DNA from 3 places in the Cytobacillus sp. C11.1 genome. Region 1 is predicted to be linked to each of the others. Evidence: predicted binding sites of a transcription regulator. Region 1 holds the regulator's gene; each other region holds the start of a gene.

Region 1 (4,138 bases):
CTATGTAATGAACAAGCAAGAGCGTGTAGAAGAAGGGATCAAGGATCTTCCAGCAACATTGGCAGCTGCCCTTGAAGAACTTAAAAATGACGAAGTAATCGTTTCTGCTCTTGGCGATCATATTTTCGAACACTTCATTGAAGCAAAAGAAATCGAGTGGGATATGTTCCGTACGCAAGTGCATCCATGGGAGCGCGAGCAGTATCTGAGCATGTATTAATAATCAGTCAAGCCTTGGCCTCAGTGCCGAGGCTTTTTTGTGCGGTTAAGCTTGAGTGGTGATTTCCGTTCACTGAGCTCGCGTTCCGCGGTCGGTCTGACGCTCCTAGGTGCATTCGCGTCTGTGGTCTCCCGTTGACACGCTTCTCGCAGGGGTCAATGAATTATACATCCCCGAATAAATACCACATGAAGAATATGCGAGTGCGTTTTCACTCCTCAAGCTACAAAACGCAGTGCCATTAACAACAAACTTTAATATAGCCTAATATATAAAAAATCCATCACTGAATGATGGATTTGCAGTTCGGACAGGTGATAACCTTTTCCGGTTTGAATTTTATTTTTTTAAGATCCTTTTTGGTGAAAGTTGTAAAGGCATTGTATGTAAATCCGCATACACAGCTGTTTTGATCCTTTACGATGTGCACCAAGTTCGACTCCTTGCTAAGCACTGTTGGATAAATCATTTTTCACCCTTCTCATAGCTGATTTAGGCAAATTGTTCTGGTATGAATTGTCTTATAAGCAGCCCGGCTGCCATGACTTTAATCGTTTTAGGCCCGTGGCTTTGCGTCTCCCACTTTCATGGAATTTGCCCAGATGAAATAATATCATAAATTGGCGGAAAAATCATACTTTACCGGGATTTGTAATACAAACGCAAAACAGTTTAATGCAGTCACACAAAAAACCCCGTTCGATGAAGAACGAGGTTTTGTCTATATGAACTCTTTCTGCCAATCTCTATTCTTTATGTCTGATCTTTAAGAAATCGAGACATGTCAGCAGTGCATCTCCTCCAAATCCTGCAATAACCGAAAGGAGTACAATCTTTAAGGTAGAGTCAGGATCTGAAGATACGACCAAAAAAACAGCCGCTAAAGCCCCCATGATTACTTCTTCCAAGACCCCCAGGTAGATGAATTTCTTTGTCCTCCGGGGTTTTACCATTTTGCCTTCTTTCCGAATATGTCCAACGACACCGACCAGCCCACCAATCAACAAAGCGAAGGTAATGTTCAAAAACATATTTTCTTCACACTCCTAAAGTCGAGATTTTGGACAAGCGACCTTAGGTTGATTCTCGGTGTATTACCATTATATAGGGAGATGGTATAAATTAGTATGCATAAAAATACCGAATTTTCTGAAAATAAAATAGTTAAACTTTACTGTAACTTCCTTCCAAGTAAGAAGTAACTGGTACTATCGTATGATTTTATTCATAGGATCAGGTAATAAGAACTGTATATAATCAGTATTTTTCAAAAAATAAAAAGCAAACATAAATGCTTGCTTTTTGAAAGTCTATTAATGAATATGTCGATATACTCCAATTACCTTGCCAAGGATGGATACATTTCGAAGGATAATAGGTTCCATCGTAGAATTTTCAGGCTGGAGGCGAACATAATCTTTCTCCTTGAAAAATCGTTTAACGGTCGCTTCGTCTTCTTCAGTCATGGCAACAACAATATCTCCGTTATTAGCTGTGCTTTGCTGCTTAACGATTACATAGTCACCATCCAGAATTCCAGCCTCAATCATACTTTCTCCCATAATTTCAAGCATGAATACATGCTCGTCAGCTGGAGCCAGCCTTTCTGGGAGAGGGAAGTATTCCTCCACATTTTCAATCGCGGTAATCGGCTGGCCGGCAGTAACCTTACCAACGATCGGCACGTTTACTGCGCTAACTTTTGGAATGTGCGAAGACTCGTCCAAATCTAAAATTTCAATGGCACGCGGCTTAGTAGGGTCCCTGCGGATCAAACCTTTGCTTTCGAGCCTTGCGAGATGGCCGTGGACAGTAGAGCTGGAAGCAAGCCCAACTGCTTCTCCTATCTCTCTAACAGAAGGCGGGTAGCCTCTTAGTTTTACTTCTTCTTTTATAAATTCCAATATATCTTGCTGCCTTTTTGATAATTTCACCATCTTTAACGCACCTCGTATGATTTTCTTTGTCTTTATTATAGCATCAATTACCAGGTGATACAAACATAAGTTCGAATTTTCGTTGACATCAAACAAGTGTTCGGTCTATAATAAAAACATCAAATGCGAACATATATTCTAACAGAGGTGTTTAATAATGTTGAAAAAATTGTGGGATTCTTATTCTTATGCTATTATTCTATTCATTTTAAGCTTGGCAGCATCATTAATATTAGTTTTGCAAATGGAAACGCCGGATAGTGAAAAGTTTGTTAAAGTTACTGTATCTGAAGGTGACTCCCTTTGGGAAATCGCTGAAGATTTCTCAGCTGAACATTCACTGTCAGCAGATGAATTTATTAACTGGGTAGAACAAAACAATGGAATTGCCGGAGGAAGAATATTTCCAGGTGATGAAATTGTTATCCCTGTTAAAGCTGCGGAAGGGCAGCCATTTACCGAGCTTGCCAGTTCTGAACTCAAATAGTTAAAGGAGAAATTATGAAAGCAATTATATACTGCAGGGTAAGCACAACTAAAGAAACGCAGGAAACCTCTCTCTCCAGACAGGAAGAGGAGCTATTGAACCTGGCAAAAGAGAATGGTTTTGAAGTGGTGAAAGTTATTCGCGACCAGGCGAGCGGATACGATTTAGAAAGAGACGGGATACTTGAGCTTCTGGATTTAATAAAAGAAAAGGATATTAATGTAGTTCTGATCCAGGATGAGACACGGCTTGGGCGCGGCAATGCCAAGATTGCCATCCTCCATTGTATCTTTAAAGAAGAGGTCCAGCTTTACAGCATTTCCAACTACGGCAAGCTTCAGCTATCGGAATCGGACTCCATGGTATTGAGCATTGTCGGAATGGTAGAAGAGTATCAAAGAAAGCTTCATAATATTAAAATTAAACGGGGTATGCAAAGAGCGGTAGAAAAAGGATACCATCCTGAGAAAAATCTTAGTAATCAAGGAGTCAATGCCGGCAGGGAAAGGATCGAAGTCCCAATCGATGAAATTGTCCGGCTTCGAAAAAACGATCTCACCTTCGCCGAAATCGCAGCAACGTTAAGGGGATTCGGCTACAATATATCAAAAGCAACCGTACATAGAAGATATAAAGAATATGTTGATTCATTAGCAGAGTAGAGCACTTTTCTTGTCAAAAGTGCTCTTTTTTAGTATGATGGCATTTGAGTTTCAATATTTATAATTGGTGAAACTTGTAGTGTAACCAAACTTTCTTTTAGATTATCCAAAGGTTAACTTTTGATATAAAGGAGCTTAAGCATGCTGCCAAAAGAAAAACTTGCTCGAATTAACGCACTGGCAAAGAAGGCGAAAGAATCCCGTTTAACAGAAGAAGAAGCGAAGGAGCAATCTTCACTCCGCAGAGAATATTTGGAGACATTCCGCTCTTCGATGTTAAATACGTTAAAAGGCGTAACGGTCGTTGATCCTAAGGGCAATGACGTAACCCCTAAAAAACTGAAAGATCTTCAAAATAAAAACCGCCTTCATTAATATCATAATTGCAAGGGATACACATTCAGTTGTATTCCTTCTTTTAATAGAAAGCGGAGATGACCACCTTGGCATAATTTGCCGGCTATCTCCGCTTTTCTTTACATATGCCGGGTCTTTTTGTGTCAAAATAGTAACAAACCGGCTTTTTTTGTCTTTTTCCTGACCCAATTGGTTGTGAAAAAAACAGACACCCGATAATATAAATAGAGTAAGAATTACTCTCGAAAGGATGTATTGAATGTTTAATCAAACAGATGAACTATCCATCAGTTCCATTCGTACTTTATCAATCGACGCCATTGAAAAGGCGAATTCCGGCCATCCAGGCATGCCAATGGGAGCTGCGCCAATGGCTTATACACTTTGGACACGCTTCATGAACCACAATCCTAAAAACCCAGAATGGTTCAACCGTGACCGTTTCGTCCTTTCAGCGGGACATGGATCCATGTTA
Region 2 (4,138 bases), 1.0 Mb from region 1:
TAGATTTGTCCGTTCATTCTATATTTCATTCTTTTTTCTCGATCATCTCTAATACTCGATAGCCAATTTCGAAAATCAAGTAAAGGTCTCATCCAATCATGTCCGCTTTGAATAAAGCCACTTAGAGCTTTATCTTCATTAACAACTGTACAAACCCAGCAGCCAAAACGGCTGTTCCCACACGAGCCAGCACTTTCTTTTACTGATTTATCAACTACAAGTGGACATTCTCCGCTATTCGAATCCTGGTAAAGTCGGTGTAACTCATGATTATCGTCTCCCCAAGGAGAAGGGTGGTTTAATAAGTAGTCCCAAACATCATCTAGCGTAAAACTTCTTATTGGAGCGTAAACATATGCATTTGAAAGAGTCGAGTGTCGCATAAATGTTTTACCTTCTACAGTATGAGATCGGATTACGTTTCCGCGAGTGGCACTTTCGTCTTCACGCACCCCTAATACCATAATAACTTCTCCAAAGGATGAGACTTTGTCCATTATGAACTGGTTAGCAGGATCAATCTTTAAACGATCTGTACACCATCTGAATTGCTGATTAGGAGATGGGTATCCTTTTCCGATAATATTAACCCAAAATGATTGCTTGATAACTGGCTTTACTTTATGAGTTTCAATTGGCAAATCTCTTGTAAGTGCCTCATCTTGAATTCTCCTTAGAGTTTGATTAATTGAATTAATAATTAATGGAGTTTCAACTAAGGTGTCTGATGAGATTACATAAACTTTTTTATGCAATTCTTCTTTGTCCATCTCTGACAGAGCCTCAAACACTAGTTGTACTACTACTGTTGAATCCTTTCCACCGCTATATCCAACTACCCAGGGACGGTTATCTTCTTTATATGCTTTTTTTATATGCTCTTTAGCTTCATCTACATAAGGCATATTTTTTGATAGTAAATTACTGATGATGCCGTTTGTCATATCAAACTACTCCTTGAAAGAATTTATCTTCTAATGTTTGTTCTGCCTCAGTTAATGGAAGGCCTATTAATTGTTTAATTTTATTTGAGGTTAATTGAATTGTATAATTTGTTTTCTGAATTCTGCCGTTTTGGTTATAAGCTCTACCTAACCATTCTGAAGTGTTGCTTCTATTCCAATCAACTTTCTTAAGTTTCTTTATATATTTTTTCCAGTCGTTTTCGTTGTATTTAATAAGATAATTGCCAACTAGTCCCATCGCTTCAATAAATACTCCATGTCCAACAATGTAATTAGCTCTTAGGTCTCTTGGTGTTAATTCCTTTTGAAAGACCAAGTTCCATTCTACAATAGAATCAGTTAAAACTGACCAAAATTGCTTAAGAAATTGTTCTTCTGTTTGGGTAATTTCATCACCCTTAGTTTTCCCTAGTAATTTTAAATTTGTATTAAAAATATGATTTAATGCCATGATTTTGGGAGAGTTTTTCGATAGTGAAACTCTCTCTTTATCTGTATATCTATTAAGTAAAGGGATCGTAGTAATCAAATCTTTGGTAATTAAGGCAAGACGATCACGATGGTCATATAGAATTCCAATTGAAGAGGTTGTATTCACTGCATGTCTATTAAGATCTGAAAAAATTTGCTGAGACTTCCGTAATCCTTCATCATGATAGAAAACGACTGAAATTGTTTCATTTCCTAACTCTGGAGAAATTTTTAAAGCTTCTTCAATTGCTGCTCTTCGATGCTGTCCATCATTTATTAGGAATCTGGCATCTAAGGAAATTCTTAATTGACCAAGATCATTTAAAGAAGAGTCGTTGTTAAAAGGAATAAATTTTATGTCACCATCAATTGAAGCAGTAATAGAAGAGAAAACATAATCCTTTTGGTTTTCAACTATGTAATTGGTCATTTCAGGAATACGTGCTTTATTTAAAATTCTTTGTGACCGATGTTCTGGTGGAATTTCTTCTTCGTCAAACAGAAATATTTTTGGAATAATTCTTAATGGGCACATAGCAACAAAATATTCTTTATCTGCCTGTATACCTCTAATAGCAGGGAAATTATAACTAAAAGTAGCATCCATTTTCATTCCTCCTCATTACGTACGTAATGTTATAAAAATATTATAAACTTAGTTATTTCTATTTACAATAAAAATGCGAACTTTTATTCGGCTTTTCTAATCTGTAAATTAATTGTAAGTAAGGTGGTTACCTTGCTTAAAAATTGGCAGGGGAGTGTGATATGATGAAGTTAGTAAAAGATTAAGCATTCGGAGATGATTTTAGAATGAATACCACAGAGATTTATTTCTTAAATTTCTTAGAAAATATAAATGCAGATGCAGCTTTTATTTCGAAGAAAATGGAAGAGCTGCTTTTTGAAGATCCAAGCAGTTCCATTGTTAAAGCTAGACTATTTGCAGAGGAAATTCTTAATGAAGTCTTTAAGCAAGAGGATATTGAAGCACCTTATTTGTCAACTTTACACGATAAAATTTCCTTTCTTTCCAGAGAAGGTTACATAAGAAAAGAAATTCAGCAATCATTTGATACCATCCGTTTATCAGGTAATAAAGCTGCACATGACGGAAAATTTAACGATATTACTGCTGCTTTCAAGTTGCATAAAGAGATGTACAAGATTGGTGTATGGTTTTATGAAGTTTATTCATCAGAACAAGTCAAGATCCCTTTTTATGAAGTTCCAAAACCAAGACCTAAAGAAAACATTGAAGATATAGTAAAAAAACAAATATTAGAACTCTTAGGAGCAGGTAAGTTTGAACCATCAAAAAAAGTAGCAGTTGAACCAAATACAAATGAAGACGTTAAAGAAGAAGAGTCCACCAAGGAAGAGAAATCTAATTCAATTGAAGAATCAAGACGTCCTTTATTGAAAACAGATTTAAATGAGGGTGAAAGTTATCTTCTAAGAGAGCTAACAAGGCTAAAGGATTCTTCTCAGGAAGCTATTGAAAATGCTAGTCAGTTTAGTTCATTTAAAGATTATATGCATGTTGATAGGAAAATTCAGTTAGACTTAGAGTCCATTTTAAGTTCCCGTAAAAAAGAAGTTAGAGGGAATTTAATTCTACTATGCGGAAGTGTCGGAGATGGAAAATCACATCTTTTAGCTTACTTAAAAGAAAAAAAAGCAGACTTAATAAATGAGTACACAATTTTTAATGATGCTACAGAAAGCTTCTCTCCAAATAAGAATGCAATGGAGACATTGGAAGAAGTACTCAAAGGATTCTCAGACCAATTAATAGAGCAAAATGACCAAAAAGTGATATTAGCTATTAATATGGGTGTTTTGCATAATTTTATTAACACAAAACATAAAGCATACACTTATGATGCCCTTAAAAAATTTGTTGGTCAAAGCGACTTGTTTTCCCAAAATATTACAACTTACTACAGTGATAATTGCTTTGATTTACTCAGCTTTGGTGATTATCATCCATACGAAATTTCGGAACATGGTGCAAAGTCTTCATTTTACACTGCACTATTTGAAAAAGTGTTCAAGAAAACTGATGACAATCCTTTTTATTTGGCATTGCAACAGGATGACAAGAATAATCTTCATACAATGGTTCACGAAAATTATAAGCTTATGCAAAATGAATTTGTTCGTGAGCAGGCAGTTCAACTCATTATAAAATCTATTGTAGTAAAAAAATTAGTTATCTCAGCAAGAGCTTTTCTTAACTTTATTGCAGATATTATTATTCCGGATGAAGTTAAGAGTATTAAGCTCCTTTCAGAATTTGATGTACTTGATAGTTCAATGCCTAACCTGCTATTTAATAGAAAAGACAGGTCTACAATATTAAATGCAGTGAGTCAGCTAGATCCAATTCATAGATATTCCAGTCAATTGATCAGGTTGTTGTTGAGTTAAATACACTAAATGATTGGGATTCTCTAATTAAAGAATATATAAAAGACGAAGCACCCATTAGCTGGTTATCTCCCTTTAAATCTAATGAAAACTTAACTGATTATTCTTTTAACATGTTTTTTGAATCATTTATTCGAATTACTTATCTTACGAATGAAAATTTTTCATCAAAAGTCTCTGATAAAAGTTACTTAGATTATTTAAAAAATCTTTATTATTTTAATACAGGCGATAAGAGAAAAATTAAAGGCTTTTATGATGAAATTAAA
Region 3 (4,138 bases), 650 kb from region 1:
GCTCCCCCTTCAGGTCTTCTGGCTTCGCCTCCCTCTTAACAGATTTTCTTTTTGCTGTTCTTTTAGCCTTTTTCGTTGTACAAATGCATTAGATATACATGGATGAATCTGTGTAGAAAACAAATATCAAATGCTGCAGCATTCTTTTAGAAATTCATATTCTACTGTGTAGTTACCGTGTATAGTTCATTGTATGGGCAAACAACTAGAAACTTGCCTGTCTATCCTAAATTTCTTTGTAATTATCACAAGTAATTTATGAAAGGATTCAATTAGCTTGTATCGAATACATATAATGGGTGATAAATATGGTAATCGTCTTAATAGGTTCATGGATTAAACAATCTCCTTACAACCGGCCAGAGATCTGTAAGATATTCGGTATATCTCAGAACACATTATCGAATTGGTGCACTGGCAAAACATACCCATCGATTCCACAAGCATTGAAACTTGCAGCATTACTAAACGTAAAGGTAGATGACCTATATAAATTACAGGAGGATGAAAAAATAAGATGAAAAATTTTGAATACAAAACTGTTTCTTTTGGAAAAGCAGGGGGTTTATTTAAATCAAAAGATAAGAGTTCGCCAGACGAAGAATTAAATAAATTAGGGCAAGAGGGCTGGGAATGTGTTAGTGTATATTCCCAAGTAATTGGAGGTTCTGCAACCGAAGTAAATTACTTATTCAAGAGGGAAACTGAATAAAAAATTAAACCGTCTCAATTAAGAGGCGGTTTTATTATGCGCAGCGTTCTTGGCTGTGTTGGCTCCCAGCTGATATATCCTTTATCCTTTAATTTATGAAGAAGGCCCCTCACTGTGGATGGTGATTTCAATCCTAACATTGCAGCTATATCACGATATGCTGGCGGGTAATTATGTGCATTCACATATTGATTTATCACTCCTAAAGTTTCTTTTTGTCTCCTGGTTAAATCACGCATAATTAACCCCTCTTTTTCTACGTTGTTTGGCTGCAGATAAGATGTTTGCTCGTTTAAACAATCTAAGCTGCTGTTTACCAATATCAAATGTCAGGATGCCTTCCACAGTTATTTTTCTAATAATTACTGACCTATGTGTGAGTTCTCCAGCATCATTTATATAGATTAAATCAATCGGTAATTTACTTTCCATTGAGTATTTAAACAAGCAATTCATCATTTCCAGCTCCTTTTGACATAATAATATACGAACAATAGTTCGACTTCAAGTTGATTTCCGAACGAATGTTTGTATAATTTATAGTATAAGGAGCTGACAGGAAATGATTCGTGATCGCGGAAAAATGAAATGGCAAGGCGCATTCTTTATGCCTGAGCATTTAAAATTGCTAAAACAAATAACCTATGATGAAAATAAACAAAAGAAGCCGCAGCTGGATGAACAGGAACTTGAGGAGATTGGATTTGTTGTTATGGACTCACTGAACTATACCATTCCCATTAAGGTAACGATCTGGCAGGATGGTTTTTTCCAGGCTATAACCGGAATAGTTGATAAAGTGGATATGCTAATGAAATACATCCTTTTTAATTCTGAGGAAGGGAAAAGAAAAATCATGATTGAAGAAATCACGGCTGTTGAGAGGGTTTAATTATGACAAGGATTCCAGAGAAAGACCGCGATATTATAGAACAAGCAATTTATCTTCCTATGCTGCTAACCATTCTTGAACGTGATCGAATCATTATCGATAAAGCAGGCTTTAAACTTAAGGAACCTTATCTGCACTTAATTGAGGAAACCATTAAGGCTGTTCAGAGGGATTTAAAAGAAACAAGGAATGCTATAAGGCAGGGCCAGATGAAGGTTGAGCAGATTGCCCGCGATGATGCTTTTACAATGTTTTTATTCATCTACAAAGGGTTTGAAGAACAGCACAACTACTTTAACCCACGGATCCGGAATAAAGTGCAGGAGTTAATGGAGTACTATCTTTATAAGCGATATAAATCAAAAGAAAAAGCCAATAATTAAATCGACTTTTTCATTCCACAATTACTACACTCTCTAAGGAATTCACCATCGCCAACTTTGGATTTAAAATGTGAGTTTCCGCAATTGTCACAGCGCCCAGCTTGCTTATCAGGTAATTCATTATAGGTATAGATTTTATTTAGTTCAATATTATCGTAATCGTATTCCATGTTGTCACCCCAGAAGATAATATATCAAACATTGCAGGATAAATGAAGGCTGTTTATTATTCACAAATTAGACACAAGGACTTTTCTCCTATTAGCTGAATTATTTAGCTGAAGGGAGGGATAAAATTGAAGACCAAAAATAATATAAATCCACATTGTCATGTTTGTATGGAAGAATTTAAGATGGGCGTAGATGTAGTAATGGATGGTACCTTTAAGGGGATCATACATGCAGATTGTAACTATCTGCCGCCAGGTGAGATTGAAGATCGAGGGAAATTTGAGGATATTGTCATGAGGAACCAAAGGTGGTTTAGCCAATTTAATCATGTAATAATGCACTGAAATTAACGCCCCTCTCGATTGAGAAGGGCATTTAATTTCTCATTAAACTAAGTTTATTAAGATTGATTTTTGAGCACCTTGAACTAATATTTTATTATTGTTTATATGAGGTGATAATTATGACATTAATTTCGGCGGTTGTTACAAGCTCTATCCTTACTAATGATACGGTTTACTTAGCTTGTGATAGTAGGGTTAATTTTGCTTCAGATGATGGAAAACCTACTTCTTATACAGATCAGGCAAATAAAGTAGTAATTGTAAATGACTTTTTGGTAATTGCATATGCAGGAGATTACTATAAAGCTAATTTAGCTATTGAAGCATTTAATAAAAATAATATAGACACCAATAAAAATATCTTTAATGTTGCACTAGATATCAGTAACAAGTTACAGGAGAATTTTAACGGCAAGGATACTTCTTTCTTGATTTTTATTAAAAAAGGGAAATGGAATGTATATGAAGTTGATTCTAATACGTTTATTCCCCAACCTAAGTCGGTCGGTCTTCATTTGATAGGAATGGGGGAAGAAGAACAGGATGAATTTCGAAAAGCCCATGACCAAGCGCGGAAAGAAATTGATCCTCCAACAATAGATGGACTTTATACAATTCCTTTACTAAGTGCATTTCAGCGATGTTTTAACCAAGACGTAAATGGTATAGTGAGCTTTTTTATATTAAACAAATTTGGTATTTCAAGACTGGGTATAGGTGCTAACAATGATGGTGAAAATTGGATTCTCTATATTCCGGAAAAAAATGTTACAACTAGGTTCGTTAATGGCAATCCTTTTGGTTCAATAAGCACAAATTTCAAAGAAATAAAAACGGGCGGTGATAAATACCTTAATGATTTGCGTCAATTTTTACAAAAGAAAAAAGATAAAGTGCTATAAATTAGAAAAAACTGGTGATTTTGTACGATAAACAGCATATGAGATAGCCCCTCTCATTGAGAAGGGCTATTCTTTATTACTTTCTCTTTAGTTTACTCAGTAATTCTTTTACTTTTTGTCGATATTCCATGGTTTCTTCTTCTAAAAACTGTACCTTTAGAACTTGTTGATTTTCATCAAAGGTAACTAAAAGAATATCGCCTTCATGAAATTTCTTTCCAAGTTTACTCTTAGGAATAACCTTTTCTACAGATTCATCATCTCTTAACAATAAGACTGCTAAATCTCCTTCAAAACGGTCAAGAGTATACTTACTTGATTTCACTTACCTTCACACCTTCTGCATTATATAGCTCCGCTGCATCTCCACTATTGTTCCATATATATGACCCGGTCCACTTTAAATAAGACGGTGGCTGATCCTTTGCATTTGTTCCAGATGTAACATACACTGTGGCTCCTGCCCTTAAGGTATACCCATCAGGGAAATGATATGTTTGGTTTCCTTCAACACTGACAAGTTTCCACCCTGTCATTGGCACATCGACAGTATCATTATTATTAATCGTAACAATCTCATTATCTAAATCTACATCAACAAGGCTAACATTCGCAGGTGGATCCTGCGGGTCACCTGGATTAGAATCCGATGTACCATGTACTTCAAAGGTATTTCCATCGGTATCAACAACGATATGGCTGGAAGTAGCTGTTGAGTAAACTTGAGATCCGAC

Evidence for each region. The regulator LexA, encoded in region 1, represses DNA repair genes until DNA is damaged. The targets are predictions, from matches to a motif close to CGAACATATGTTCG.
Region 2: dndB (DNA sulfur modification protein DndB) is a predicted target of LexA. The motif match lies at 2,120-2,133, and genes of this name have one in related genera.
Region 3: AC3ZVC_RS23735 (YolD-like family protein) is a predicted target of LexA. The motif match lies at 1,200-1,213, and genes of this name have one in related genera.

Annotation. Positions count from the first base shown of each region.
Region 1 is NZ_CM176935.1:4,148,147-4,152,284, reverse strand. Features, by position in the region: gene glnA (type I glutamate--ammonia ligase) at 1-220, shown strand, start outside; gene AC3ZVC_RS20540 (hypothetical protein) at 504-689, opposite strand; cyclic di-GMP riboswitch class I at 744-829, opposite strand; gene AC3ZVC_RS20535 (DUF4257 domain-containing protein) at 967-1,251, opposite strand; gene lexA (transcriptional repressor LexA) at 1,534-2,157, opposite strand; gene yneA (cell division suppressor protein YneA) at 2,315-2,644, shown strand; gene AC3ZVC_RS20520 (YneB family resolvase-like protein) at 2,659-3,306, shown strand; gene AC3ZVC_RS20515 (DUF896 domain-containing protein) at 3,448-3,681, shown strand; gene tkt (transketolase) at 3,923-4,138, shown strand, end outside.
Region 2 is NZ_CM176935.1:3,128,406-3,132,543, forward strand. Features, by position in the region: gene dndC (DNA phosphorothioation system sulfurtransferase DndC) at 1-944, opposite strand, end outside; gene dndB (DNA sulfur modification protein DndB) at 946-2,043, opposite strand; partial or broken gene dptF (DNA phosphorothioation-dependent restriction protein DptF) at 2,325-4,138, shown strand, end outside.
Region 3 is NZ_CM176935.1:4,799,168-4,803,305, forward strand. Features, by position in the region: gene AC3ZVC_RS23715 (helix-turn-helix transcriptional regulator) at 309-521, shown strand; gene AC3ZVC_RS23720 (DUF4177 domain-containing protein) at 518-712, shown strand; gene AC3ZVC_RS23725 (LexA family protein) at 727-951, opposite strand; gene AC3ZVC_RS23730 (hypothetical protein) at 944-1,171, opposite strand; gene AC3ZVC_RS23735 (YolD-like family protein) at 1,275-1,604, shown strand; gene AC3ZVC_RS23740 (YhjD family protein) at 1,607-1,987, shown strand; gene AC3ZVC_RS23745 (DUF8096 family protein) at 1,984-2,157, opposite strand; gene AC3ZVC_RS23750 (hypothetical protein) at 2,341-2,502, shown strand; gene AC3ZVC_RS23755 (hypothetical protein) at 2,622-3,404, shown strand; gene AC3ZVC_RS23760 (DUF3006 domain-containing protein) at 3,481-3,729, opposite strand; gene AC3ZVC_RS23765 (S-layer homology domain-containing protein) at 3,716-4,138, opposite strand, start outside.